3 regions of the Burkholderia mycopellens genome follow, and region 2 is predicted to be linked to each of the others. Evidence: riboswitches for the same ligand, from Rfam matches in the RefSeq annotation. Region 2 holds a riboswitch; each other region holds the start of a gene.
The links. A riboswitch is a leader RNA that binds a small molecule or an ion and turns the genes downstream of it on or off. The one in region 2 is predicted to bind cobalamin.

Region 1 (9,541 bases), 1.0 Mb from region 2:
TATTAAGTCGTTTTCCGAATGAAAAAGGTATGGCCGATTCGATTCCCGACCTGCGCCAGTGGCGCTATTTCGTGACCGTCGCCGACGAGCGTCATTTCGGCCGCGCGGCCGAACGCCTGTCGATGACGCAGCCGCCGCTGTCACAGGCGATCCGTGCGCTCGAGGATGCGCTCGGCGTCGCGCTGTTCGCGCGCACCAAGCGCTCGGTGGCGTTGACTGCGGTCGGGGCGGCGCTGCTGCCCGACGTGCGCCGGCTGCTGGCATCGGCCGATGCGTTGCCGCCGCTTGCGCGACGGCTCGCGCGCGGCGAGGCCGGCTCGCTGTCGCTCGCGTTCGTGTCGACCGCCGATTACGGGCTGCTGCCTGCGCTGCTGCGTGCGTTCGGCGCGCGCTATCCGCAGGTGCGGCTGCAACTCGCGGAGGCGACGAGCGACGTGCAGATCGACGATCTCGTCGCGGGCCGCATCGACGCGGGGCTCGTCATTCCACCCGTGCCGCCACGCCACGCGGCCGGGCTGTCGTACCTGCCCGTCGTGCGCGAGCCGTTGGTGGTGGCGATGCCGGCCGCGGCGAGCGATGCGCCGGAAGACGAGCCCGTCCGTCTCGCCGAGATTGCCGCGCTGCCGCTCGTGATCTTTCCGCGTCGTTTGGCGCCCGGCTTTTATGACATCATTACGGGCTGCTACGGCGCGGCGGGGGAAACTCCGCACATCGGCCAGGAGGCGATCCAGATGCAGACGATCGTCAGCCTCGTATCGGCCGGCATGGGCGTCGCACTGGTGCCGCAATCGCTGCGTAACCTGCGGCGCACCGGCGTGGTCTACCGGCCGCTCGCCGGTCACGCGCCGGTCGTCGAGACGGGCCTCGTGTGGCGTACCGGCGACGTGAGCCCCGTGCTGGCCGGCTTCATCGACGTCGTGCGCGCGCAGGCCCTCGCCACGTGACACGTGAACGATGACGCGCCGGTGCCGTCCAAAGCGCGGTGCCGTGCGTTTGCGACGGCCGTACCGCATTCGAAAACTTCTTCGCTAACCCATGATCATTCACCCGAATTTCGACCCCGTTGCGATCCATCTCGGGCCGCTGGCCGTGCGCTGGTACGGGCTCATGTATCTCGTCGGCTTCATCGCGGCGATCGTCGTCGGCCGGATCCGGCTGAAGTTGCCGCACGTCGCGGCACAAGGCTGGACCGCGAAGGACATCGACGACATGATGTTCTACGGCGTGCTCGGCACCGTGCTCGGCGGCCGGCTCGGCTATGTGCTGTTCTACAAGGCCGATTTCTATTTCTCGCATCCGCTCGACGTGTTCAAGGTGTGGGAAGGCGGCATGTCGTTTCACGGCGGCTTCCTCGGCGTGACGCTCGCGATGATGTTGTTCGCGTGGCAGCGCAAGCGCCACTGGTTGCAGGTCACCGATTTCGTCGCGCCGATGGTGCCGACCGGGCTCGCGGCCGGGCGGCTCGGCAACTTCATCAACGGCGAACTGTGGGGCCGCGTGACCGATCCTTCCGCGCCGTGGGCGATGCTGTTCCCGGGTGCGATGCGCGACGATGCGGCATGGTTGCCGAAGCATCCGGAACTCGTCGAGAAGTGGCATCTCGCCGACGTGTTCATGCAGTACCAGATGCTGCCGCGCCATCCTTCGCAGCTCTATGAAATCGCGCTCGAAGGCATCGTGCTGTTTTTCGCGCTGTTCTTCTTTTCGCGCAAGTCGCGGCCGATGGGCGCCGTGTCCGCGCTGTTCCTGATCGGCTACGGGCTCGCACGCTTCACGGTCGAGTTCGCGCGCGAGCCCGACGACTTCCTCGGCCTGCTCGCGCTCGGCCTGTCGATGGGGCAGTGGTTGTCGCTGCCGATGATCCTCGGGGGCATCGCGCTGATGGTCTGGGCGTATCGCCGTCGCGCGGCGCATGCCGCTGCATGATGCGATGCCGATGCACGTGCGATCGGCGCGTGCATCGACAACACGCACGCAAATGAAAAACGCCGGCCCTCGGGCCGGCGTTTTTCATTTCGGGCTGCCGTGCGCTGCGCGTTACTTCATCTGCACGGAGCCGTTGACCGTGACCGACACGGTGGCCTTGCCGCCTTCGACCGCGATCGGTGCGCTCATCTTTGCGCTGTCCATCGGCGCGGCGGCCATCGCCATCATGCGCGGGTACGGCTGCACGTTGCGGCCACCGCCGACGTTCACGTCGCGGATCGTGTAGCTGCTGTAACCGAATGCCTTCGCGGCTTCGTCCGCGCGGGCGCGGAACGACTTGATCGCCTCGGTCGTCAGCTTCTGTTCGGCCGCACGCTGCGCTTCGGGCGACAGCGAGAACTCGACGTTCGCGACCTGCATCAGGTTCGACAACTGGCCCGCAAGCTTCGACGCTGCAGCGAAATCGCGCGATTCGAGTGCGACCTCGGTGCGGCCGCGCCACGCGGAAATCTTGCCGTCGCGATCGGTGCTCGGGTACACGGAGAACGCGCCCGTGTGTGCGGTGACGCCCGATACGCCCTTCGCCTGTGACAGCGCTGCGTCGGCGCGCTGGTTCAACTGCGCGGTGAGGCTGCCCGGATCCTTGGCTTGCTGCTCGTAGAACAGCGTGATGTGGATGATGTCCTGCGGCACGTCGGCGCTGGCCTGCGACGACAGCGACAGCACGCCTGCCGGCTCCGGAAAGTGCGGGTTCGCGGTTTGCGCGTGAGCGGTGGTCGACGCGAGCGTCAGCGCGACGGGCACGGCGGCGGCAAGGGCGAGCGACAGCGCGAGTGCGGATTTCTTGGTCATTGTTGGACTCCTTGTGCGAGGGCGTGCACGCGGATCGCGCGTGCACGACGCGGGCGTACCGCGCGACGAAAAACGGCAGCCGGCCTGATCGGCCGACAGCGGTTGCTTAGGCCGCGCGAAAGCGCCGCGAGTTCCGTGGCGGCGGCGCGTACTGACCAGATTTGACCTTTGGCATGCGCCTACTTCATCAGCTTTTCGGTGATGAAGCGCCATTCGGCGCGCGTGACAGGCGTGATCGACAGCCGGTTGCCGCGTGCGAGCACACGCATGTCGGCGAGTTCGTCGTGTTCGCGCAGCGCGGCGAGCGGCACGAGCGGCGTTTTTTTCACGAAGCGCACGTCGACGAGCAGCCAGCGCGGCGCTTCCTGAGTCGACTTCGGGTCGTAATAGGGGCTTTTCGGATCGAACTGCGTGGGGTCGGGGTAGGGCGTCGACGACACTTCGGCGAGACCCGCGATGCCCGGCTCGGGGCAACTCGAGTGATAGAACAGCACGCCGTCGCCGATCTTCATCGTGTCGCGCATGAAATTGCGCGCTTGATAGTTGCGCACGCCCGTCCACGGCAGCGAGCGCTGCGGTGCGTTGGCGAGATCGTCGATGCTTGCTTCGTCCGGTTCGGACTTCATCAGCCAGTATTGCATGGATCGTGATCGACGCAGAAAGAGGCTGCTACAAAAGAAAACGGCACCGGGCTTCGCCCGATGCCGTTGGATAGGCCCCCGCCTTGGCCGCTAGGCCGGCATCCTGAACCTGAGGTTCAGAATTGGTCGCAGTTAGCAGCACTTCGGGTACATCAGACAGAGTGACGCGCGCGCCCGTGCTACAAATTTCCGCAACCGTGCACATGGCATTGGTTCAAGGAATATATGACCTTGGCGAACCAGGCAGGGAAGCTGACTGAACTGTGATTCGATGCGCCAATTTGACCACCGTTGATCGCCGAGATCAAGGGGAATCGACGCATCGATTAAAACGTTACTGCGTCTCGTGCTGTGCGAGCACCGCGCCGAGCTGTTCATTCATCTGGTGCATTGTACGACGGATTTCCTCCGCCGGAAATGCTTCACCGTGCCGCACGCTCGTTTGCAGCCGCAGCAATTCGGATGCGAGCGACAGCGCCGCCATCACGGCGATGCGATCGGTGCCGCGTACCGAGCTGTTCGAGCGGATTTTCGACATTTCGGCATCGACCCGCGCGACCGCTTCGAGCAGTGCCGCTTCGGTCTCGGCCGAGCAGGCGAGCCGATAGGCCTGACCGAGAATCGAGACTTCGATCTGCTTGGTGCTCATGCATGTTCTCCGTGGCTGGCCGCGTCATCGCCATCCGTACGCGCCTGCCCATCCAGCAGGTCGAGCTGGTTGTCGGCTTGCTCCGCACTTTTCGAGCGTGGCAGCTTTTCGAGAATCGCGTTCAGTTTCACCTGGGCGTCGTCGATCTTTGCTGACAGCGTGTCACGCTCGGCCGCAAGTGCATTGCGTTCATCGCGCAGTTGCGCGAGTTCCGCGCGGACAGCGTCCGCATCCGCGCGCAATTGCGCGACCTGCTCCTCGAGCGCGAGCCGTTCCGAGTGATAGCGCTTGTTCAGCGAAATCAGACGGCCAATATTTTGAGATAGGGTTTCGAGTTCGTTGAGCATTTGCTGCGTCCTCTAAAGACCCAGCATTTTAGCGCGGAATAACGCGCAATCCGACATCTGTAACGTTTCCAGTCGTAACACCCCTGCTTCTTGCCGCGAATCGGCGCGTCCCGTGCACGTCCGGACGCTTCCTTGACGCTCGCGCGACCCGCTCCTAAACTGGCGCCGCCTCGGTGCTCGCGCGTGGAACGCGCGGTTAAACGGGAAGCAGGGCGCGGGCGCCGGAAGCCCGCCAACCTGCGCTGCCCCCGCAACGGTAAGCGGCCGCGTCCCGTGACGCAGGCCGGCTCAAGCGCGTTTCGCGTGCAAGTCTTGCATGCGGACGCGGGCCACTGCGCGTCATCGCGCGGGAAGGCGAGCCGGACCGCCGCCAGCCCGGATACCGGCCGAGACGGGGAGCCCGCACGGGCTTCGTGACGCGCGGCCTGCGGGGAGGCGGGGCGCGCAACGCTTCACGGAACCTTCTTCGATGCTGACCCCAATCGTCCGCGCGGCGCTTACGTCACGACCGGCCGGCGGCCGCAAGCGGGGGCGCCGCACGTCGTGTGCGGCGCCGTGCGCGGCATGAGCGCCGCGCGCGCCACCGCGATCTGGGCCGCGCTGGCCGCGGCGGTCGCGTTGCTGTTCGTCGCGTCGCTGTCGATCGGCAGCGTGCCGATGTCGCCATGGCAGGCGCTCGCGTCGCTCGTGCCGCATGGCGGCGACGCGCTGTTCGCCGATATCGTCCGCACGTTGCGCCTGCCGCGCGCGCTCGCCGGCTTCGCATGCGGCGCGCTGCTCGCGCTGGCCGGTGCACTGCTGCAGGTGTTGTTGCGCAATCCGCTCGCGGAGCCGTACGTACTCGGCGTGTCGGGTGGCGCGGCCGGCTTCGCGCTCGTCGCGATGATCGCGGGCGGCGCGTGGTGGCTCGTCGATGCGTCGGCGTTCGCCGGTTCGCTCGTGTCGGTCGCGCTCGTGCTCGGTCTCGCACGCCGCGAGCTGTGGCGCGGCGAAGCGCGCGATGCGTCGCCGCGGCTGCTGCTCACGGGCGTCGTGATCGCGGCGGGGTGGGGCGCACTCGTCACGCTGCTGCTGTCGCTCGCGCCCGATGCACGGCTGCGCGGGATCATCTTCTGGCTGACCGGCGACCTGAACGGCGTGACCGCGCCGTGGTTCGCTTGGGGGGCGCTGTTGCTGGCCGCATGCGTCGCGCTGCCGGCCGCGCCGCAACTGAACGTGCTGCTGCGCGGCGATGCGACCGCGCTCGCGCTCGGCGTGCCCGTTGCGCGCCTGCGCGTGCGGATCTATCTCGTCGCGTCGCTGGCCGCCGCGGCCGCGGTGACGACGGCCGGCACGATCGGTTTCGTCGGCCTCGTCGTGCCGCATGCGCTGCGGCTCGCCTTCGGCAATGACCAGCGCATGCTGCTGCCGGCCGCGATGCTCGCGGGCGGCGGCGGCGTGATGGCGGCCGACCTGCTCGCGCGTACCGTGATCGCGCCCGCGCAACTGCCGGTCGGCGTGATGACCGCGCTGATCGGCGTGCCGGTATTCCTGTGGATGTTGTTGAGGAGGCCGATGCGATGACGGGAGCCGCACTGCATGCCACTGCCGGCGACATGAACTACGCGGCCGTCGGGCTGACGCTGAAGGCCGGTGCGCGCACGCTGCTCGACGGCTTTACCCGGGCATTCCGTCCCGGCGAGATCTGGTGCGTCGCCGGACCCAACGGCGCGGGCAAGACGACGCTGCTCGCGACGCTCGCCGGGCTGCAGCCGCCGGCCGGCGGGCACGTCGAGATCGACGGCCGGCCGCTTGCCGCATGGCCACCCGAGCGGCTCGCGCAGCGTCGCGCGCTGATGCCGCAGCAACTGCACGACGCCTTCAGCGCGACCGTCTTCGACACGGTGCTGCTCAACCGCTTTCCGTACCTCGGCGGCTGGGGATGGGAGCGCGACGGCGACCGCGCGGCCGCGCGCGACGCGCTGGCGACATTCGACCTGACCGGGCTCGCTTCTCGCGACGTGCTGTCGCTGTCGGGCGGCGAGCGGCAGCGCGTCGCGCTGGCCGCGACGCTGTGCCAGGACGCGCCGTTGATGCTGCTCGACGAGCCGCTCGCGCATCTCGACCTGCATCACCAGATCGATTGCCTGACCGCGCTGGCGGCATGGCTCGACGCAGGCCCGCGCACGGTGCTGTTCTCGTGCCATGATCTGAATCTCGCGCGACGTTTCGCGACGCATGCGCTGTTGCTCGACGGCCGCGGCCATGCGTGGGCCGGCCCCGTGCACGACGTGCTGACGCCGGAGCGCGCGAGCGATGCGTTCGGTTATCCGCTCGTGCTGATCCGCGAGAACGGCCGCGATGCGCTGCTGCCGGCGTGGCCCGAGCGACAATGACCTTTTCTTTTCCGATGCGCGGCGCACACCGCGCCAACGACCCGGCACTTCGATGACGACCCCAACCCACTTCCCGCCCGCGATCGCGCCGCTCGACGACGAACTGCGCAAGCGCCTGCAGCACGTGATCGACCACAAGACCAAGCCCCCCGGCAGCCTCGGCCAGCTCGAGGCGATCGCGCTGCAGATCGGCCTGATCCAGCACACGGAGCGGCCGGTCGTGCGGCGTCCCGTGATGATCGTGTTTGCCGGCGATCACGGGATTGCCGCCGAGGGCGTGAGTCCTTATCCGCAAGCGGTGACCGCGCAGATGGTCGCGAACTTCCTCGCCGGCGGTGCGGCGATCAACGCGTTCTCGGGCGTCGCGCAGAGCACGCTCGAGATCGTCGATGCGGGCGTCGCGTCGCCGCTGCCGCTGTCCGACCGGTTGGTGTCGCTGCCGGTCGCGCGCGGCACGCGCAACTTCGCGGCGGAGCCGGCGATGACGCGCGACGAGGCGATGACGGCGCTCGCGGCCGGCGCGGCGCGCGTGCGCCTGCATGCGTCGCTCGGCACGAACGTGATCGGCTTCGGCGAGATGGGAATCGCGAACACGTCGTCGGCCGCGTGCCTGATGAGCCGCCTGCTCAGCGTGCCGATCGACGCGTGCGTCGGGCGCGGCACGGGCCTCGACGACCAGGGCCTCGCGCACAAGCGCGCGGTGCTCGGACGCGCGCTCGTCAAGCACTCGCACGCGATCGCGCCGCTCGATGTGCTCGCGACGTTCGGCGGCTTCGAGATCGCGATGATGACGGGCGCGTATCTCGCGGCCGCGAGCGAGCGGATGACGATTCTCGTCGACGGCTTCATCGCGACGGCCGCGCTGCTCGTCGCCGAGCGCATCGTGCCGGGCGTGCGCGACTACTGCGTGTTCTCGCATACGTCGCACGAGGCCGGGCACCGGCGCATGCTCGAGCATTTCGGCGCGAAGCCGCTGCTCGCACTCGACCTGCGGCTTGGCGAAGGCACGGGTGCGGCGCTCGCGCTGCCGCTCGTGCGTGCGGCTGCCGCATTCCTCACCGAGATGGCGAGCTTCGAATCCGCCGGCGTCGACAATCGTGGCGCCTGATCGCGCGCGCGGCGTGCGGGCCGAACTGCGTTACTTCTTCGTCGCGCTCGGCTATTTCACCCGCGTGCCCGTGCCGCGCGCGATCGGCTACGCAGCCGGCGATCTCGACCAGGCCGCGCGTTATTTCCCGCTCGTCGGCGCATGGGTCGGCGCATGGGGCGCGCTCGTCTATCTCGCTGCGCTGCGCGCGCTGCCGCCGTCGATCGCGGTCGGGTTGTCGATGGCCGCGACGCTGCTCGCAACGGGCGCCTTTCACGAAGACGGCCTGGCCGACAGCTGCGATGCATTCGGCGGCGGCTATACGCGCGACGACGTGCTGCGCATCATGCACGACTCGCGGATCGGCACGTTCGGCGCAGTCGCGCTCGTGATCTCGCTTGGCGTGAAATGGCAGGCGCTTGCGTCCATGCTGCCGTTGCGTGCCGCGTGGACGATGATCGCCGCGCATGCGGCGAGCCGCGCGGCGGCGGTGAGCTTGCTGATGACGCTCGACTACGTGCGGCCCGAAGGCAAGGCGAAACCGGTTGCGCAACGGATGGGCGCACGCGCGGCGTGCGTCGCGGCGCTATTCGGATTGCCCTGGTTGTTCTGGCCCGACTGGCGCATGGGCGTCGCCGCATGCGGTGCGCTCGTGCTCGTGCGCGCGTGGGTCGCCCGCTATTTCGTGAAGCGGATCGGCGGTTATACGGGCGACTGTCTCGGCTTCACGCAGCAACTGTGCGAACTGGCGATCTATCTCGTGGTGCTCGGATGGACGTCGTCCTGATCCGTCATCCTGCCGTCGGCGTCGAGCCGGGCATCTGCTACGGACGCAGCGACGTGCCGCTCGCTGCACCGGCCGACGCCGGCACGCAGGCCGTGCGCGCGCATTTGTCGGCACTCCGCGTGCCGCTTCCCGAACAGGTCTGGACGAGCCCGCTGACGCGCTGCGCGTCGGTTGCCGAACGGCTCGCGCAGGCATGCGGCGTGCCGTTACGGTGCGACGCTGGCTGGCAGGAAATGGATTTCGGCGCGTGGGAAATGCGGCGCTGGGACGCTATCGATCGCGCGGCGCTCGATGCGTGGGCGGCGGACCTGATGCATGCGTGTGCGCATGGCGGCGAAAGCGTTGCGCGATTTGCCGCGCGGGTCGCGGGACGGGTCGACGCAGTGGTGCGGTTTGATCGGCCGCAATGGGTCGTCACGCACGCGGGCGTGATTCGTACGTTCGCATCGCATGTACTGCGCGTGCCGCTCGATACGTTGCTGTCGCGCCCGGTACCGACAGGCGGTGTCGTCTGGCTGCGCATGGATGCCGCCACGCGAATGTGGGAAGCGGTGCACTGGGACGAATAGGCGCGCCGGCAACCGCGTGCGAGCGGCGCAGCGCGCGGTCAATTCGTCTCAGGCATCCAACACGCGATGCACGCGCAAGTCGCCGGCAATCAGTGCGGCCGCCGCGCACGCGCGGTATCGAGATCCTCGCACAGCGCAGCCGCGCCCAGCGCGATCCGCGGCGACGGCCGCGTCAGCAGATCGCCGTCGATCGCGAACAGGTTGTTGCGTGCCACGGCCGTCAGGGCTGGCCACGCGCGCCAGGCTCGGCAGCGGTTCGTCCGTCCGCGACGCCCCCACGCCGGTCGTCACGATCGCCTCCGGATTCG
Region 2 (9,541 bases):
CAATCGCGCGAGGCCCGCCGTCACCGACGTCTTGCCCTGGCCCGACGCGGGCGCACTGACGAACAGCGCGGGGCAGGCGGCCATGCTCAGAACTCCACGCCGCGCTGCGCCTTCACGCCCTGTTCCTTGTACGGATGCTTGACGAGCCGCATTTCGGTGACGAGGTCGGCCGCTTCGATCAGCGCATCGGGCGCATGCCGCCCGGTCACGACGACGTGCACCGCATCGGGCCGCGCGGCCAGCGTCGCGAGCACTTCGTCGAGCGGCAGGTATTCGTACTTGAGCACCGTGTTCAGCTCGTCGAGGATCACCATCCGGTAGTCGCCGCTCTCGATCATCCGGCGCGCCTCGTCCCAGCCCTTGCGCGCGGTCGCGATGTCGGCATCGCGGTTCTGCGTGTTCCACGTATAGCCGTCGCCCATCGTCACGAAATCGCATTCGGCCACCGCGCCGAGGAAGTCGCGCTCGGACGTGTGCAGCGCGCCCTTGATGAACTGCACGACGCCGAGCCGCATGCCGTGGCCGAGCACGCGCACCGCCATGCCGAACGCGGCCGTGCTCTTGCCCTTGCCGTTGCCGGTGTTGACGATCAGCAGGCCCTTTTCGTTGACGGCGGCGGCCTGCTTCTTCTCGTGGCCCGCGCGGCGGCGTTCGGTCATCCGTTGATGGGATTCGGCGTCGGTTTTCATCGGATTCGTCCTGTCGAAAGAAAGCGAAACAAAAGGGTTCAGAGCGGGCCGGCGAGTGCGACCGTCACACCGTCCCGGATGGATTTGGGGCCCAGCAGCCGGCCGTGCGGCGCCGCGAGCCGCGCGCACGGCTCGGCCACGCCCGCGACGCCGAAGCGGGCGAGCGCGGCATCCGACGGGCCGCTCGCGGCCAGTTCGGGACGGCGCGCGAGGTGCGCCGCGTCGAACGCGACGAGCGGCCAGCCGCGTCGCGCGCACAGCGTGCGCAGCGCGCGGGCACGCGCCTTGTCGGCGAGCGTGGCAACGAGCGCTGGTTCGGCGGCCGGGTACAGCGTCAGCGCCGCGCGGATTGCGGCATCGAGTTGCGCGGCCGTTGCGCCCGCACGGAAACCGATGCCGAGCGCGACGCGCATCATGCGCCGCCGCCGAGCGCGGCACGTACCGCGGGAGCGTCGGCGAACGCCGCGACGCGCCCGATCACGACGATCGCAGGCGAACCGATGCCGGTCGCGCCGACGCGTTCGACGAGCGTATCGAGCGTCGCGAGCGCGTGCCGCTGTTCGGGGCGCGTCGCATGCTCGATCGCCGCGCACGGCGTATCGCCGGGCAGGCCGCCTTCGCGCAGCGCGGTTGCAATCGCGTCGAGCCGGCGGATGCCCATATAGATGACGATCGTCATGCGCGTGGCCGCGAGCGCGTGCCAGTCGGGCTCGTCGGCGCCCGCGCCGTGGCCCGTGACGAAGATCACGCCCTGCGCGTCGCCGCGCTGCGTGACCGGGATGCCGATGGCGGCCGGCGCGGCGATACCCGCGGTGACGCCGTTCACGACTTCGACCGGGAATCCCGCCGCGCCGAGCGCGGCCAGTTCCTCGCCGCCGCGGCCGAACACGAACGGATCGCCGCCCTTGAGCCGCGCGACGCTGCGGCCCGCGCGCAGATGAGCGAGCATCGCAGCGACGATCGCCGCCTGCGGCGTCGACGCATGGCCGCCGCGCTTGCCGACGTGCTCGATGTGCGCATCGGCACGCGCATGGCGCAGTACGTCGGGATTCACGAGATCGTCGACGAGCAGCACGTCCGCCGCGCCGATCGCGTGGACGGCCTTGAGCGTCAGCAGGTCGGCGTCGCCGGGGCCGGCGCCGACGAGCCACGCGCGGCTCATCGGGCGCGGCACGGCGCGCACCGTGTCGAAACAGTGGAACAGGGCAGGCGGGCGGCGCGGCGGCGGCCGGCAGACAGGTCACGCATGGCGGATCGAACGAAGCCCGCGCGGACGCGGGCGGAATGCGCACCCCATCCGTCCCCCGCGGATCGGGCGTTCGGCGAGCGTCGGGCTCGCCCCTTGCGTCGGCCGGTATCCGGGCTGGCCGCTTGCCAGACCGCAGCCTTCCCGCCCGGCTGAAGGGCAGTGGCATCGTGGGCGGCATGGGCGCGTGCGCGGGGAAGCGCGTCGCGCGGGCGGCGTACCGTTGCGGGGACAGCACAGGCCGGGCGGCAGGCCGCCTCCTGTTTCCCGTTTAACTGCAGGCGCGGAATGCGCATGCGAGCACCGAACGCGGCGCTACGATAGCACAGCGATCCACCCGAACGAACCGCCGCGCACGGCTTCCAGCCCTGCGCGCCGGCCATCCGCAACCGGGCCGGGCGGCCCGCTTCGCCTTGACGCTCCCCGCACCGCCGCCTACACTCGCACGCGTTTTGGTGCTCGCGCGCGCCGCTCCGGTGCGCGCAGTTAAACGGGAAACAGGGCGCCCGCCTGCGCCGCAGTCGAGCCAACCTGTGCTGCCCCCGCAACGGTAAGCGAACGCGTCGCGCGCAAGCGCCACGCAACGCCGCTTCGCCGCATGCCGCGCGCATGCGGACGACCGCCACTGGATGCCGCGCGCATCCGGGAAGGCGAAGCGGCGTGTTCGTCAGCCCGGATACCGGCCTAAACATTGGGGTTCAGCGCCGCGGGGAGGCGGCGCATCGTCCACGGCCGCAGCAGGCCCGACGCCCGCATGTTGCCCGCTTCCTCCGCCGATCTGCCCATGCGCGAACCCGCGCCGGCCGTCGCGGGGAACGGCCGGCTGCGCGAGCCGGGCCGGCGGCAGCCGTGTTGGCATTCACGATGTCGACCGTTCGCAAGGAAGCACCATGTCCGATTCGTCGTTCCGCCCGCCCCGCGACTGTCCGTGCGGATCGCGCGGCGGCAGGCCCGCGATCCGCCAGATGAACTGCCACGCCGCCATCGACGCGACGATCCCGGCCTGATTCCATTTTCGACCCTGGACCTACCATGACCCTACGCAAGCTTCCCGTCACGATCGTCACGGGCTTTCTCGGCAGCGGCAAGACCACGCTGATGCGCCACATCCTGCAGCACGCCGAAGGCCGCCGCATCGCGGTGATCGTCAACGAATTCGGCGAGCTCGGCATCGACGGCGAAATCCTCAAGGGCTGCGGCATCGGCTGCGACGATGCCGACGGCGCGCAGGGCGAAGCGTCGGGCCAGCTCTACGAACTCGCGAACGGCTGCCTGTGCTGCACGGTGCAGGAAGAGTTCTATCCGGTGATGGAAGCGCTCGTCGAGCGCCGCGCGGACATCGACCACGTGCTGATCGAGACGTCCGGCCTCGCGCTGCCGAAGCCGCTCGTGCAGGCGTTCAACTGGCCGACGATCCGCAACAGCTTCACGGTCGATGCGGTCGTGACCGTGGTCGACGGGCCGGCCGCCGCAAGCGGCCAGTTCGCGGAAAACCCGCAGGCCGTCGACGCGCAACGCCGCGCCGATCCGAACCTCGACCACGAATCGCCGCTGCACGAGCTGTTCGCCGATCAACTGTCGTCCGCCGATCTCGTGATCGTGAACAAGGCCGATCTTGTCGACGACGCGGCGTTCGCGCAGATCGAAACCGCGATCCGCGACGAGATCCCGCCGCAGGTGAAGATCGTGCGCGCGACGCGTGGCGAGCTCGATCTCGCGATGCTGCTCGGTCTCGAATCGGCATCGGAAGCAACGATCCACCTGCGTCACGACCATCACGGCTCGGCCGACGACGGCGATCACGATCATCATCACGACGATTTCGACTCGGTGGTCGTGTCGGGCGACGCCGGCACGCGCGAAGCGACGATCGCCGCGCTGCAGCGCGTCGTCGAGGCGCACACGATCTACCGCGCAAAGGGCTTCGCCGCGCTGCCCGGCGCGCCGATGCGGCTCGTGATCCAGGGCGTCGGCCGCCGCTTCGACAGCTATTTCGACCGTCGCTGGCAGGACGGCGAAACGCGCGCGAGCCGCTTCGTGCTGATCGGCGAGGATCTCGACGCGGCCGCGCTGCAGCGCGCGTTCGATGCCGCGTGCGCGGCCGAACCGCAACAGGCGTAACGCACGATGCATCTGTTGCGCACCACGCCGGGCGGCTTCGTCGACGATACGCAGGGCGTCGTCCGGATCGACCAGCAGCCGGCCGACATCGTGATCCTGAGCTCGGCCGACACGACGCTGTCGCTGCTCGCGAGCGTCGTGCCGCATCTGCCGGCCGGCTTCCCGAGCGTGCGGCTCGCGAACGTCACGTTCCTGCGGCAGCCGGCGTCGGTCGACTTCTACGTCGACGACGTGCTGCAGCATGCGAAGTCGGTCGTGATCGATCATCTCGGCGGCGAGGCGTATTGGCCGTACGGGATCGAGCAGGCCGTGTCGCTCGCGTCGAAGCGCAATCTGCCGCTCGCGATGTTCTCGGGCGACCTGCAGGAGGACCCGAACCTCGTCGCGAAAAGCACCGTCGCGCCCGACCTGTGCCGGCTGTGGTGGCGCTACCTGCGTGAAGGCGGCGTGCACAACGCCGAGGCGCTGCTGCGCAGCATTGCATTCCACACGCTCGGCTTCGGCGACGAGCCCGAGCTGCCGCGCCCGCTGCCGGCCGCCGCGCTGTACCACCCGGCGCGCGACCGCGCGAGCGTCGACGACTGGCGGCCGCGCTGGACGCCCGGCGCGCCCGTCGTCGCGATCCTGTTCTATCGCGCGCACTGGCAGGCCGCGAACACGGCCGTGTTCGACGCGCTGGCCAACGCGCTCGTCGACGCAGGGCTGAATCCGCTGCCGATCGCGGTCACGTCGCTGAAGGACGCGGTGAGCCGCGAGGTCATCACGCAGCTCTGCGACACGCACGACGTCGCGCTCGTGCTGAACACGACCGCGTTCGCGGCCGGCGCGATCGATGCCGCCGAACCGGACGTGCTCGCCGGCGACGCGCCGGTGCTGCAGGTGATCCTGTCCGGCGGCAATCGCGACGCGTGGGTGGCCGACAACCAGGGCCTGCATGCGCGCGACATCGCGATGCACATCGCGCTGCCCGAGGTCGACGGGCGCATCGTCACGCGCGCGGTGAGCTTCAAGGGGCTCGCGTACCGCTGCCCGCATACCGAGGTCGACGTCGTGCGCTATCAGCCGGATGCCGAGCGGATCGCGTTCGTCGCGGCCCTCGCGCGCGGCTGGTGCCGGCTGCGCACGCTCGACCACGCCGACAAGCGTATCGCGCTGATTCTCGCGAACTATCCGCAAAGCGAAGGGCGGATCGGCAACGGCGTCGGGCTCGACACGCCGGCGTCCGCGCTGCGCGTGCTCGCGGCGCTGCGCGATGCGGGCTATGCGGTGGCCGACCTGCCGCCCGACGGCGACGCGCTGATCGCACGGCTCACCGAAGGCGTGACCAACGACACGGCCGTGCACGCGCTGCGCCCCGCATTCCAGAGCTTCCCGCTGGCCGACTACGTCGCCCGTTTCGCGCGGCTGCCGGCGGCCGTGCGCGACGCGCTGAACGCACGCTGGGGCCCGCCCGAAGCCGACCCGACGCTGCGGCAAGGGCGCTTCACGATCGCCGGCTGGCGCGCGGGCAACGTGTTCGTCGGCATCCAGCCGTCGCGCTCGCGCGGCGAGAACGATTACGCGAGCTACCACGACGCGGATCTCGTGCCGCCGCACGCGTATCTCGCGTTCTATTTCTGGCTGCGCGACGCGTATCGCATCGACGCGGTCATCCACCTCGGCAAGCACGGCAACCTCGAATGGCTGCCGGGCAAGAGCGTCGCGCTGTCCGACGCGTGCTGGCCCGACCTGACGCTCGGGCCGCTGCCGCACCTGTACCCGTTCATCGTCAACGATCCGGGCGAGGGCAGCCAGGCGAAGCGCCGCGCGCAGGCCGTGATCGTCGATCACCTGATGCCGCCGCTCACCCGCGCGGAAAACTACGGCCCGCTGCAGGATCTCGAACGGCAGGTCGACGAATACTACGAAGCGCTGATGGTCGATGCGCGGCGCGCGAAGCTGCTGCGCAAGACGATCCTCGCGACGATCGCCGAACATCGTTTGCATGACGAACTGAGCGTGTCGCCGCCGCGCGATACGGGCGACGAGGATGCGCTGCTCACGCGCGTCGACGCGTGGCTGTGCGAGCTGAAGGAAGCGCAGATTCGCGACGGTCTGCACGTGTTCGGCGTATCGCCGGCCGCGCGCCAGCGGCGCGACACGCTGCTCGCGCTCGCACGCTTTCCGGTCGGTGACGGCAAGGGGGCGCGGGCAGGGCTGATCGGGGCGCTCGCGCGCGATCTCGCGCTCGGCGACGATTTCGATCCGCTCGCGGCCGACTGGGCCGCGCCGTGGGCCGGCCCGCGCCCGGCGATCCTGCAGGCGCTCGACGCATCTCCGTGGCGCCATGCGGGCGATACGCGGGAGCGGCTCGAACAGCTCGCGCAGCAATGGCTGGACGGGCTGTGCGCAGATACGGATACCCATTCGACGCCTCCCGGCGACTGGCCGCACACGCTCGCCGTGCTCGAACGCGTGCGCGCGACGCTGCTGCCTGCGCTCGACGCGTGCGGCGGCGAGGAAATGCGTCAGCTGCTGCGCGGGCTCGACGGCCGCTTCGTGCCGCCGGGGCCGAGCGGCTCGCCGTCGCGCGGCCGCCCCGACGTGCTGCCGACCGGCCGCAACTTCTACTCGGTCGACACGCGCGCGGTGCCGACGCAGGCCGCGTGGGCGCTCGGCCTGAAATCCGCGCAGCAACTGATCGAGCGTCATCTGCAGGATCACGGCGACTATCCGCGCGCAATCGGCCTCTCGGTATGGGGCACGGCGACGATGCGCACCGGTGGCGACGACATCGCGCAGGCGTTCGCGCTGCTCGGCGTACGGCCGAAATGGGCGCACGGCAGCCACCGCGTGACCGACTTCGAGATCCTGCCGATCGAGATCTTCGACCGGCCGCGCATCGACGTGACGCTGCGCGTGTCGGGCTTCTTCCGCGACGCGTTCCCGAACCTGATGCACCTGTTCGACGCGGCCGTGCAGGCCGTGGCCGCGCTCGACGAGCCCGAGGACCTGAACCCGATTCGTGCGCGCATCGAGCGTGAACGCGAGACGTGGATCGCACGGGGCGTGGCACCGGACGAGGCGCGGCGCCGTGCCGGCTGGCGCGTGTTCGGCGCGCGGCCGGGCAGCTACGGCGCGGGCCTGCAGGACCTGATCGACCAGCGCCGCTGGCAGGCCGACGCCGATCTCGCCGACGCCTACCGCCGGTGGGGCGGCCATGCGTACGCGCAGAACAGCGCGGGCGACGCCGCGGCCGACGTGTTCGGCGAGCGGCTCGCGACGATCGACGTCGTCGTGCAGAACCAGGACAGCCGCGAGCACGACATCCTCGATTCGAACGACTACTACCAGTTCCAGGGCGGGATGACGGCGGCCGTGCGGCACCTGTCCGGGCAGCAGCCGAGCATCTACCACGGCGACCACGCGAACCCGGTCGCGCCGAAGATGCGCACGCTGCGCGAGGAAATCGCGCGCGTGATCCGCTCGCGCGTCGTCAACCCGAAATGGCTCGACGGCGTGAAGCGCCATGGTTACAAGGGCGCGGCCGAGATGGCGGCGACCGTCGACTACCTGTACGGCTATGACGCGACCGCGCGCGTGCTGTCCGACCACCAGTACGCGCTCGTCGCCGACGCGTACCTGTTCGACGACGCTACCCGCGCATTCCTCGAACGGCACAACCCGAAGGCGCTGCACGGCATCTGCGAACGCTTCGTCGAAGCGATGCAGCGCGGCCTGTGGCAGCAGCCGGGCGACTATCGCGACCGGATCGAGGCGGTCTGGCTCGCGAGCGAACAATTCCAGGAAGGGGGACGGCGATGACCGATCCGACGATGCACCGCGCCCGCGCGGTTTTTCCGTTTGCGGCGCTGGTCGCGCAGGATGCGCTGCAGCAGGCGCTGCTGCTGGCCGCGATCGACCCGTCGCTGGGCGGCGTGCTCGTGAGCGGGCCGCGCGGCACCGCGAAATCGACCGCGGCGCGCGGCCTCGCGGAGCTGTTGCCCGAAGGGCAGTTCGTCACGCTGCCGCTGTCTGCGAGCGACGAGCAGGTGACGGGTACGCTCGATCTCGCGCATGCGCTCGCCGAAAACGGCGTGCGCTTCCGGCCGGGACTCCTCGCGAGGGCGCATCTCGGCGTGCTGTACGTCGACGAAGTGAACCTGCTCGCCGACGGGCTCGTCGACACGCTGCTCGACGTCGCCGCGAGCGGCGTGAACATCGTCGAGCGCGATGGCGTGTCGCACGCGCACGATGCGCGCTTCGTGCTCGTCGGGACGATGAATCCGGAGGAGGGCGAGCTGCGTCCGCAACTGCTCGACCGCTTCGGTTTGATGGTCGAGCTGGAGAACTGCTTCGACGCCGCACAGCGCGAGCGGATCGTGAAGGCACGGCTTGCATTCGATCTCGATCCGGATGCGTTTCGCGCGCGCCATGCATCCGCGCAACGTGAGCTCGGCGACCGGATTCACGCGGCGCGCGCACGGCTGGTGGCGCTCGATTTCGACGATGCAGTCCATGCGCGCGTCAGCGCGCTGTGTATCGACGCGGCCGTCGACGGGCTGCGCGCCGATCTCGTGATGCTGCGCGCGGCGCGCGCGCTCGCCGCGCTGGAGCAGGCCGGCGCGGTGACGGTGTCGCATGTGGAGCGGGTGGCCGACGCGGTGCTGCGGCACCGGCGCCACGCGGGCATGCCACCCTCGTCCGGCGCGCCGCAACCGGGCGGCGAACGTGACGGTCACGGTGCGCCCGATGCGCGCGAGCGCCCCGGCGATCCATCGGGTGCGGCGAAGGACGATGCCACGCCGTCGCAGGGCGACTGGGGCTACCTGCCGCCCGAAGCGGCCGGGCTGCGCAACGTCAAAGGCGTCGTGCCGCTGCCGCTAAAAAAACGCTGAGCCATCGAGCCGGCGCCGCCGCGAACCTCGTTCGCGGTCCTCGATGGCCATCAGGCGCAGCCGTGCGCGTGCCGGGCACGGCGCGCGCCGGCACGGCCGTGGCGTGGCCGGCGACACTGGCCGCGAAACGCGGCGGCCCGCTGCATCGCGATCATCTGCGCTTCCGGAAACGCGCCGGCCCGCCGCACGCACTGCATTGCTTCGTGCTCGACTGTTCGGCGTCGATGCTGTCGCACGAGCGGCTCGCGTTGGCGAAGGGGCTGATCGTCGCGTATTTCGACCAGGCCGCGCGCGACCGGGTCGAAACCGCGCTGATCTGCTTTGGCGGCAACGGCGCCGCGCGACGCTTTGGCCCGGCCGTCCCGCGCTGGTGGAATGCACGCTGGCTCGAACCCGTCGAAGGCGGCGGCGGCACGCCGCTCGCGGACGGCATCGCGGCCGCCGCGCAATTGCTCGCGCGCGCGGCGCGGCGCGAGCCCGGCAAGCAGCGCTGGCTGTGGGTGCTGTCCGACGGACGCACGCGCGAGATGCCCGCGAAACCCGCGGCGGCCGATCACGTCGTGTTCGTCGACTTCGACGACGCGGCCGTGCGGATCGGGCAGGGCGCA
Region 3 (9,541 bases), on a different replicon from region 2:
GACACACCAGCACCGACGACAACTGATAGTCGGCATGTCCGCCTCGCAGTTGCACCCAGCGCAGGGCTAGCGTCGGCAGCAGCAGTGCCGCCGTTACTGCCTGCGCCACGCTGGTGCCGACCACCACGCCGGCGGTCAGCTTCAACACCAAGCTGCCCAGGCTGCCGTTCCACCAGCCCTGGTGCAACGCCATCGAGCGCAGCGCACCGCTGCACAGCCACAACGAAATTGCCAGACTCGAGCTGATCAACACCGCACCGCTGACGACTTCGCCGTCGGTGAAGCGGCTGCCCGCCCACAGTCCGAACAAGCCGTAGGCCGCCCACGCCAGTGCGTTGAGCGACCAGAAGCGGCGGGAGGAAGTCGTTGCGTCCACGGGCATGGCAGGTCTGCGGGTAAAGAGTCGTACAGCGTCAGGGATGTGCGGCCAGGAAGGTACGCACCTGGTCCTGCAGCCAGCGCGGATCATCCCACATCAGGAAATGGTAGCCGTACGCGCTCATCGCGATCTGCACGCCCTGCAGCTTCGCATACTGGGCCTGAAACACCGCCCGGATAGAAGCTTCGGTGCCTCCGAACGGCTGGTAGGCCGCCCAGGCGCCCAGCACCAGCACGGGGGCGTGGATGACGGCGATATCGTCGCGCAGATCGTGCACAAGCATCGAGTACATCGCATCGGCCATTGTCGCGCGGTCGGTGTCGCGGCCCCAGCGCTGCAGTTCGGGCAGGTGATCGGCGCTGCGGGTCAGCGTTCTGGCAGTGGCATCGTTGCGCGTCCGGAAGCTGGCGTCGTCGGCCGTGAGCAGGCCTCGGCGTAGTTGCCCGGCCATCGTCGCTACGTTCTGCGCATTCGCCCGCGGATCCATGACCGCCGCATAGAACGGCAGCGAATCGACGATCACGAGCGGGCCCACAGCCTCGGGCGCCCTCAGTGCCAGTTGCATCGCCAGCACACCACCCAGGCTGTGACCGACCACAGCCACCTTCCGCAAGTGCCGCGCGTGCAGATAAGACAGCAGCTCGTCGCGCATGGCCGACAGAAAATCGGCCGGGCGCGGACCCGCCGCCGCACCGGCAAAGCCCGGCAACTGCACCAGCAGGCATTGCACCTGCGGCTGCAGCGCCTCGCAGGTATCGCGCCAGACCTCGGCGCTGCTGTTCAGGCCGGGGATCATCAACAGAGGGCGGCCACCGCCAACCACCTCGATCTGTATCTTGCCCGGCACCATCGCCGCATCGGTGGCCGCGTGTGCCGGATCCGGGCCGAGCACGGCCGTCGCCATGCCGACCATTGCCAGTCGGGCCAGGGCCTTCATCGCGTTCTTCATCGTCTGTCCTTGCGGATGGGTAACACTGGATGCGGCCAGCGTAGCGCTTGTCGCGAAGCCTCGATTGTGATTTCGGAGCAACGGCCGCTGGCAAGGGCGAGCGGTCGAAAGGCCGGGACCGGAATAGCGTCGAATGCGTCGGCTCGGGCCTCCGTTGTTCTCGAGCGATCTACAGCTCTTTGCTGCCAATATCTCCCGGCACGCGCTCCTTTACCTCACATCAATCGGCACGCCACCGAGTGCTCATTAACGTCAATCCGTCCATAGACAGTGCCGCAACGGCCGACGATGAGCGATGTTTTCAGAAAATGGCTGTCAATTAATACATCTTGGCGAAAGACCTCCTGGGCCATCCACTGATCCGTCAACACGTTGCGCCGATGTGATCATCGGCGCACACAGCGAACTCAGCCACAAATCGTCATGGAAATCTATGCGCATAAAGTCCATTCGCGAGACAGGCCTGACAGAGCGGGGTGCAAGCCCTTCGGGGTAATATCGCCATTCGTCCCGATTCCCGGCGCTTCCAGGCAACCGCGGGTGGTCGGTGTCCCCATATTCCGTCTCCCGCATCGTTCATGACTGACAGCCCTGCCCAAGGTGGTCGGACGACCGACTTCTTGCCGTATCTTGTCGCCGCGACGTTCTTCATGGAGTACCTCGACACGACCGTGATCGCGACCGCGCTGCCGCAAATGGCGCGCTCGTTCGGCGTCGGGCCGAACGCGCTGAGCCTCGGGATGACCGCCTACATGCTGGCGCTGGCTGTGTTCATCCCGATCAGCGGCTGGATCGCGGACCGCTTTGGCTCGCGTACGGTGTTCGCCAGTGCAATCGTCGTCTTTACCGGTGCATCGGTGCTGTGCGGGTTGTCCGAGGGCGTCGTGACGTTCACGGCTGCGCGCCTGCTGCAAGGCGTAGGCGGAGCGATGATGGTGCCGGTCGGGCGCATGATCGTCGTTCGCAGCACCGAGAAGGCGAAGCTAATGCGTGCGATCGCGACGATCACGTGGCCGGGCATCGTCGCGCCCGTCGTCGGGCCGCCGATCGGCGGCTTCATCACGACCTATGCGTCATGGCGATGGATCTTCCTGCTGAACGTCCCGTTCGGGATTGCAGCACTGGTCTGCACCTGGCTGATCGTCCGGAACACGCGGGCCGACGAGCAACGGCCGCTCGACTGGGGCGGCTTCGCGCTCGCTGGGGGCGCGCTGACTTGCTTGCTGATCGGCACCGAAGCAGCCGGCCAGCAGGACGTCCACTTCACGCGTGCGGCCGTCCTGGTGGGCGCGAGCGTGCTGTTCGGCATTGCCGCGTGGTGGCATGCGCGACGTTGCGCACATCCGTTGCTCGACTTCACGACATTGAAAGTGCCGACGTTCTCGGTGACGGTGATCACCGGGTCGATCACACGGATGGCCATCAATGCCGTGCCGTACCTTCTGCCGCTGCTGTTCCAGATCGGTTTCGGGCTGTCGCCGTTCCAGTCCGGCCTGCTGCTGCTCGCGAGTGCGCTCGGCAATCTCGGGATGAAGGCGGGAACGTCGTGGATTCTCGACCGCTTCGGCTTCCGGCGCGTCGCACTCGTCGACGTGACGATAGTCGGCCTCTTCACGATCGCATGCGGCTGGCTGACCGCATCGACACCCTTGGCGATCACGCTGTTCGTCGTATTCGTCTACGGACTGACGCGGTCGATGCAGTTCACGACGCTCGCGACGCTGGCCTATGCGGATATCCCGGCTCAGCAGACAAGCGCGGCCAGCACGCTATGGAGCGCTGCTCAGCAGATGACGATCGGGATGGGCATCGCGTTCGGTGCGTTGTCGCTGCGGCTCGCGGCGTTGGTGCGTGGCGATGCGGTCGGCATGCACTACGTGCTTGACGATTTCCGCTGGGCGTTCGTCGCGGCGGGCGTGCTCGCGTTGCTGACGTTGCCGGGCTACGCACGTCTTGCCTCCGATGCGGGCGACCGGCTGCGGGCAAATGTCGCGCGCGGATAAGCCCGGGTTTCCCGCCGACTTTGTGCTGCGGCAGGTGAGTGTTTCGGCTCGACGTTACTCACCTGAAACGTCGAGCCGTCGCGCGGCGATGCTCCGAAGGAAAGCGAAAACGGTCATCTGTCACAGCGGGTGAATGAACTGATCGCGTCGTGATGCCCATCCGCGAAGCGTCCTGATCGATCGCGCGCGATCGGCACGTCGGATGTGCAGCATTTCCCGCCCGAATCCGCCGCTGTGACGGATGGCATGACAGCGTCGTGCTCGTCCCGATCGCCGTCACTGTGCGTCATGGAAGATGATGCCGACCGTGTGGCGATGGCCGCTCCGAATCCGGCTGACGCCGTGGCGCAGGTTGACGCGATAGACGCCGCGCGTTCCCTGCACGGGCCTGCCGTGCACGGCGAAGATGACGGCGTCGCCTTGCGTCAGCGGCACCACTTCCGCGCGCGACTGCATGCGTGGCCGCTGTTCCGTCAGCACGAATTCCCCGCCGGTGAAATCGAGGCCCGGCGCCGACAACAGGATCGCGATCTGGAGCGGAAAGACGTGCTCGCCATACAGGTCCTGATGGAGGCAGTTGTAGTCGTCGGCGCCGTATTGCAGGATCAGCGGCGTCGGTCGTGTCTGTCCCGCTGCGTGGCAGCGATCGAGGAAGGTCGCGTGGTCTGCCGGATAGCGGATGTCGATCCCGAGCGCCTTGTTCCAGCGATTCGCGATTGGCGCGAGATGCGGGTAGGTCGTCGCACGCAGCTCGGCGATGATCGCCGGGAGCGGGTATGCGAAATACTTGTATTCGCCGCGCCCGAACCCGTGCCGTGCCATCACGACGCGCGAGCGATAGAGCGCATCGCGCGGATAGAGCGACGCGATCGTCGCGCATTCGCTTGCCGAGATCAGGCGCGGCACGCGCGCGCATCCGTGGCGATCGAGATCGGCATCGACAGTCGTCCAGTCGATCGCGTCGACGCGTTGCGCAATATCGAGCGATTCGACGGCAGGTTGCAGGTCGGCAATGTTCACGGGCGTACCTTGTTCGTCAGCAATGGGGCGCCATGCAGTCGCGCGAAATGCTTCGGCAACGTCGTTCGCACGGTTGAGTCCACGGTAAATCCACGGTAAATATTGATGAGCACAGTCTACGGATGTCCATGCACCGACGCGCTCCGGATCTTGCGCTTCAATTCGGGAAAGGCAGAGGGCGAGCGCTCGCGACGGCATGGACGCACCGGGCGCCTCGACGAGTCGAATGGGAGAAGCGGAGAAGCGGAGAAGCGAGGGCCGATTCTTCTGCAGCGGATAGCCGGCTCCTGCCGGCCACCCGCCGAATCACCGTTTACGCCACCGACCGGAACAGCCAATAGAGCCCGCCGGCAAGTACGATCGACGCGGGCAGCGTCAGCACCCACGCCAGCACGAGGCTGCGCACCGTGCCCCATTGCAGGCCCGATCCGTTCGCCGCCATCGTGCCTGCGACGCCCGACGACAGCACGTGCGTCGTCGACACGGGCAATCCGTACACGTCGGCCGCGCCGATCGTGAGCATCGCGACGAGTTCGGCCGATGCGCCCTGTCCGTACGTCAAATGCTGCTTGCCGATTTTCTCGCCGACGGTCACGACGATGCGCTTCCAGCCGACCATCGTGCCGAGGCCGAGTGCGATCGCGACCGCAACCTTCACCCACGTCGGAATGAACTTGGTCGCGTGGTCGAGCTGTTTGCGATAGTTGTCGATTGCGAGCTTGTCGTCGGCAGCGAACGCGGGTTGACCGGACTTCTCGATCAGGCGAATTGCTTCGGACACCAGATACATCGTGTTGCGCACGTTGTCGACGTCACGCTGCGGCACGGCCGCCATCGAGCCCGATGCGCCGACCGCGGTCGCGAGCGACGTGGACAACTGCTGAACGGCGGGGATCACGGCCGGCGTCAGTGCGCGATGCTGGACGTAAAGCTCGACGTCGGCGCGCGGGTTCGCGGACGGTGCGACGCCGTTCGTGTACTTCCCGAACGTCGCGGCTGCCTGGTTCGCGACCGCAACGAAGGTCTGTGTCTCGGCCGGCGTGACGGCCTTGTTCAGCGCGTAGGCGGTCGGCACCGTGCCGATCAGGATCAGCATGATGAGGCCCATCCCTTTCTGCCCGTCGTTCGAGCCGTGCGCGAACGATACGCCGGTGCAGGTCAGGATCAGCAGGCAACGAATCCAGAACGGCGGCGGCTGGTCTTTCGGCGGCTCCTTGTACAGCTCGGGAATCCGCACGAGGGTTTTCAGCACGAGCAGCAGTAGCGCCGCGCACAGGAAGCCGACGATCGGCGAGAACAGCAGCGACTTGCCGACGCCGAGCGCCTGGCCCCAGTCGACGCCGCTCGTGCCGGACGGCCCGTGCATCAGCTGATTCATCAGCCCGACGCCGATGATCGACCCGATCAGCGTATGCGAGCTCGACGACGGCAATCCGAAATACCAGGTCGCGAGGTTCCACACGATCGCGGCGATCAGCAACGCGAACACCATCGCGAAGCCCGCGCCGCTGCCGACCTGCAGGATCAGCTCGACCGGCAGCAGTTGCAGGATGCCGAACGCGACGGCGCCGCTCGAGATCATCACGCCGAGGAAGTTCCACAGGCCGGACCAGATCACCGCGACGTTCGGCGTCAGCGAGTGCGTATAGATCACGGTGGCCACCGCGTTCGCGGTGTCGTGGAAACCGTTGACGAATTCGAAGCCGAGCGCGATCAGCAGCGCGGCGCCGAGCATCAGGTACGGGAACAGCGATCCTTCGCGCATCGGCGACAGATCGTCGATCAGGTGCGTGGCGATATAGATCGCACCGATCGCGAGCACCAGCAGGAAGACGGCCAAGCCGAGCTGCCTGGTGCGCTCGACGGAACCCGAATTGTTCGGGGCAGACGAAGCAGGTTGATTCATGACGGTGTCTCGTAAGGGAACCGCGTCCGATCCTAGCTTCGGCTAGCAGTCAGTTTGATGACAGCAGGGAGTGCGAACGGTGTGTCTTACAGTGACGTAAGGTGAGCGTTGCCATGCAAGTGCGATTGCGACACGACACGTCGGCTTGTGTCGTGGTCGATATCGCGAACGCAACACGGCAGGAGGCTATGTGGCGGTGTCGCGCCGATCGTCGTCGGCGATCAACATCCATCCGTGCGGTGATGCGGCGAATGTCGTGCACGACAGCGGTGCGACGTCGATGCGGGTTGCCGCGTCGGGATCCATCCGCAGCGCATGCGCGATGGCCGCGCGAACGATCGGCGCGTGCGTGATGGCGACGATGTCGCGGTGGTGTTGCAGCGCGTTCAACCATGTGCCGACGCGGCGTATCGCTGCGTCGAACGATTCACCGCCGTGCGGCGACGCGGACGGATTGCCGATCCACGCGCCCAGTTCGTCAGGAAAGTCGCGCGCGAGGTCGTGCAGCCGCTTGCCGCGCCAGTTTCGGTAGTCGATGTCACGCAGTGCGTCATCGATGTCGGCATGCAGGCCGAGCGCATCGGCGGTCTGCACCGCACAGCGGGCCGGGCTGCACAGCACGAGCGCGCCGGTGATGCCTGTCCACCGGTCGCGCCGCGCCGCGGCTTCGGCGAGCCCGTGCGCGTCGAGCGGATCGTCGTCGGGAAACGCGCCGGTACGCATCGCCCGGGTCGATGCGTGTGCGATCAGGCGCAGCGAGGCATGCTGGTTCATGTCGTTTTTCGGATGATCCGGGACGGGGGTGTTCGTTCACCTGGCGCCGCTTCAATACGCGAACGTTCGCGCGTACAATTCGCCCGATACGAAACGCGGAAGCCGGTTCAATTCCGGCGCGGTCGCGCCACTGTAACCGGTGATCCATGATCCCGGAAGCCAGACCTGCCTTCGTACCCATCCAACATTTGTCGGGGCGCGATTCCCCTGAGGTGCATCCATGAGCGAAGCAGTGCTGAAGCCGGCGGTCGTGCCGGCGCCCATCCCCGTCCGTGAACTGTTGCCGTGGGCCGTGTTCGTCGGCCTGATCCTGTTGCTCGCGATTTATTTCGTCGGCGCGGAACAGGGGGCAACGTCGCTCGTGCCGGGCATGTACGTCCACGAGTTCGTCCACGACGGCCGCCATCTGCTCGGCTTCCCCTGCCACTGACGCGGAGTACACGATGGTCGGAAAGCTGCTCATGCGCGGGATGCTCGCAGGCATCGCCGCAGGCCTCCTGACGTTCGGTTTCGCCAAGATCGTCGGCGAACCGCAAGTCGATCAGGCAATCTCCTTTGAAGAAAAACTCGACGCCGCCAAGGGCGACGCGCCGGAACCCGAGCTGGTAAGCCGCCACACGCAGGCCGGCATCGGCTTGCTGACCGGCGTCGTCACGTACGGCGCGGCCTTCGGCGGGCTGTTCTCGCTGGTCTTTGCGTATGCCTATGGCCGAGGCAGCCGCCTCCCGGCGCGGCCGCTGGCCGCGTGGCTCGCGCTGGCGGCGTTCATCGCGCTCGTGATCGTGCCGAACATCAAGTACCCGGCCAATCCGCCGTCGGTCGGCGACCCCGACACGATCGGCTATCGAACGGGCTTGTTTTTCCTGATGATCGCGATCTCGATCGCGACGATGGTGTTCTCGGTCAACGTGCGCCGCCACCTGCTGGCGAAGCTCGGGCAATGGAACGCGTCGATCGTCGCGGGGCTCGTGTTCATCGCGATCATCGCGGCCGTGCAGCTCGGGCTGCCGTCGATCAACGAGGTGCCGGCTGCCTTCCCGGCAGTCGTCCTGTGGAAGTTCCGCGCCGCGGCGATCGGCATGCAGGTGATCATGTGGACGACGATCGGCCTGCTGTTCGGCGCATGGGTCGAGCGCGGCGAACGCTTCGGCATGCGCGCCGCCTGACGCGCATGGCAACGGGGGGCGCCTAGCGCAGCATGCGCGGCGCGCTCTTCGTCGATTCGCGCGCCAGCGCGACGAACGCGGCCAGATAGTCGATCGATTCATCCGCTTCACGGATGCCGAGGAAGATCTGCTTCGCGATCCCCTTCTTGCCAAGCTTGACCGGCACGACCGGCATCCGGTCTGCGTATTCGTCGGCAAGCCATCTCGGCAGCGCGGCCACGCCGCGTTCGCTCGCCACCATCTGCAGCATGATGTCGGTCGTCTCGATCGACTTGTGCCGCTTCGGCACGATTCCCGCCGGCGTCAGGAACTGGGTGTAGATGTCGAGCCGATCGGTTTCGACAGGATAGGTGATCAGGACCTCGTCGTTGAGCTGTTCCGGCGTCACGTATTCGGCGTTCGCAAAACGGTGTGAATCGGCGACCACCAGCACCTGTTCGTAGTCGAACACCGGGTCGAAGCGCAGGCCCGGCTTGTTCAGCGGATCGGGCGTCACAAGCACGTCGATGTCATAGCCGAACAGCGCGCCGATGCCGCCGAACTGGAAGCGCTGCTTCACGTCGACGTCGACGTCGGGCCAGCGCGACAGGTACGGCGACACGACCTTCAGGAGCCACTGGTAGCACGGGTGGCACTCCATCCCGATGCGCAGCGTGCCGCGCTCACCCTTTGCGTACTGCTTCATCCGCTCCTCGGCGAGCTCGAACTGCGGCAGCAGCCGGTTCGCCAGCTTCAGCAGATACTGCCCGCCCTGCGTGAGCCGCAGGCCGCGACCTTCCCGATTCCAGATCGGCGTACCGAGCTGCTGCTCGATTTTCCGGACGGTATGGCTGAGGGCCGATTGCGTGAGGTGCAGCGTATTGGCGGCCGCAGTCAGCGAGCCCTGGCGCTCGACTTCACGAATGACGACAAGATGGAATCGTTCCAGCATGGATTTCGCTCGCGCAACAGAAACATGAATGACTTTAATGGATGAATGAAATAATGCCATTTTATTTCATGATTTGAAATCCCTATCATGGCTACCGGACATTCAATTTCTCTTCTGGACGGAAGCTCATGGTCACGACCCACAACCTTGGTTTTCCGCGCATCGGCGCGAAGCGCGAACTCAAGTTCGGTCTCGAACGCTACTGGAAGGGCGAATCGTCGCGCGACGAGCTGAAGGCACTCGGCGCCGAGCTGCGCCGGCGTCACTGGAACGACCAGCGCGACCTGGGCCTGGCCCCGGTCGGCGACTTCGCGTTCTACGACCAGGTGCTCGACATGAGCTTCACGCTCGGCAACTTGCCGAAGCGCGTGCAAGGCTTCCACGGCGACGTGCTCGACAACTATTTCCGCGTC

Region 1: another riboswitch for cobalamin. It lies ahead of ACPTTC_RS14345 (FecCD family ABC transporter permease); the one in region 2 lies ahead of cobA (uroporphyrinogen-III C-methyltransferase).
Region 3: another riboswitch for cobalamin. It lies ahead of ACPTTC_RS20130 (CbtB domain-containing protein); the one in region 2 lies ahead of cobA (uroporphyrinogen-III C-methyltransferase).

Annotation. Positions count from the first base shown of each region.
Region 1 covers NZ_OZ183802.1:3,087,704-3,097,244, reverse strand. Annotated here, with positions in the region: gene ACPTTC_RS14380 (LysR substrate-binding domain-containing protein) at 30-944, shown strand; gene lgt (prolipoprotein diacylglyceryl transferase) at 1,036-1,926, shown strand; gene ACPTTC_RS14370 (SIMPL domain-containing protein) at 2,038-2,778, opposite strand; gene ACPTTC_RS14365 (EVE domain-containing protein) at 2,958-3,419, opposite strand; RNA gene ssrS (6S RNA) at 3,491-3,672, opposite strand; gene ACPTTC_RS14355 (cell division protein ZapA) at 3,754-4,068, opposite strand; gene ACPTTC_RS14350 (ATPase) at 4,065-4,415, opposite strand; cobalamin riboswitch at 4,570-4,820, shown strand; gene ACPTTC_RS14345 (FecCD family ABC transporter permease) at 4,980-5,978, shown strand; gene ACPTTC_RS14340 (ABC transporter ATP-binding protein) at 5,975-6,790, shown strand; gene cobT (nicotinate-nucleotide--dimethylbenzimidazole phosphoribosyltransferase) at 6,843-7,898, shown strand; gene ACPTTC_RS14330 (adenosylcobinamide-GDP ribazoletransferase) at 7,888-8,664, shown strand; gene cobC (alpha-ribazole phosphatase) at 8,649-9,233, shown strand; partial or broken gene ACPTTC_RS14320 (cobalamin-binding protein) at 9,323-9,541, opposite strand, start outside.
Region 2 covers NZ_OZ183802.1:2,047,175-2,056,715, forward strand. Annotated here, with positions in the region: gene ACPTTC_RS09425 (cobyrinate a,c-diamide synthase) at 1-84, opposite strand, end outside; gene cobO (cob(I)yrinic acid a,c-diamide adenosyltransferase) at 87-689, opposite strand; gene ACPTTC_RS09435 (cobalamin biosynthesis protein) at 728-1,105, opposite strand; gene cobA (uroporphyrinogen-III C-methyltransferase) at 1,102-1,851, opposite strand; cobalamin riboswitch at 2,022-2,258, opposite strand; cobalamin riboswitch at 2,372-2,637, shown strand; gene cobW (cobalamin biosynthesis protein CobW) at 2,968-4,056, shown strand; gene cobN (cobaltochelatase subunit CobN) at 4,063-7,860, shown strand; gene ACPTTC_RS09455 (ATP-binding protein) at 7,857-8,933, shown strand; gene ACPTTC_RS09460 (vWA domain-containing protein) at 9,002-9,541, shown strand, end outside.
Region 3 covers NZ_OZ183803.1:388,590-398,130, forward strand. Annotated here, with positions in the region: gene ACPTTC_RS20100 (hypothetical protein) at 1-382, opposite strand, end outside; gene ACPTTC_RS20105 (alpha/beta fold hydrolase) at 414-1,328, opposite strand; gene ACPTTC_RS20110 (DHA2 family efflux MFS transporter permease subunit) at 1,907-3,331, shown strand; gene ACPTTC_RS20115 (2OG-Fe(II) oxygenase) at 3,608-4,351, opposite strand; gene ACPTTC_RS20120 (inorganic phosphate transporter) at 4,665-6,257, opposite strand; gene ACPTTC_RS20125 (histidine phosphatase family protein) at 6,444-7,031, opposite strand; cobalamin riboswitch at 7,081-7,218, shown strand; gene ACPTTC_RS20130 (CbtB domain-containing protein) at 7,252-7,461, shown strand; gene ACPTTC_RS20135 (CbtA family protein) at 7,475-8,197, shown strand; gene ACPTTC_RS20140 (LysR family transcriptional regulator) at 8,220-9,128, opposite strand; gene metE (5-methyltetrahydropteroyltriglutamate--homocysteine S-methyltransferase) at 9,257-9,541, shown strand, end outside.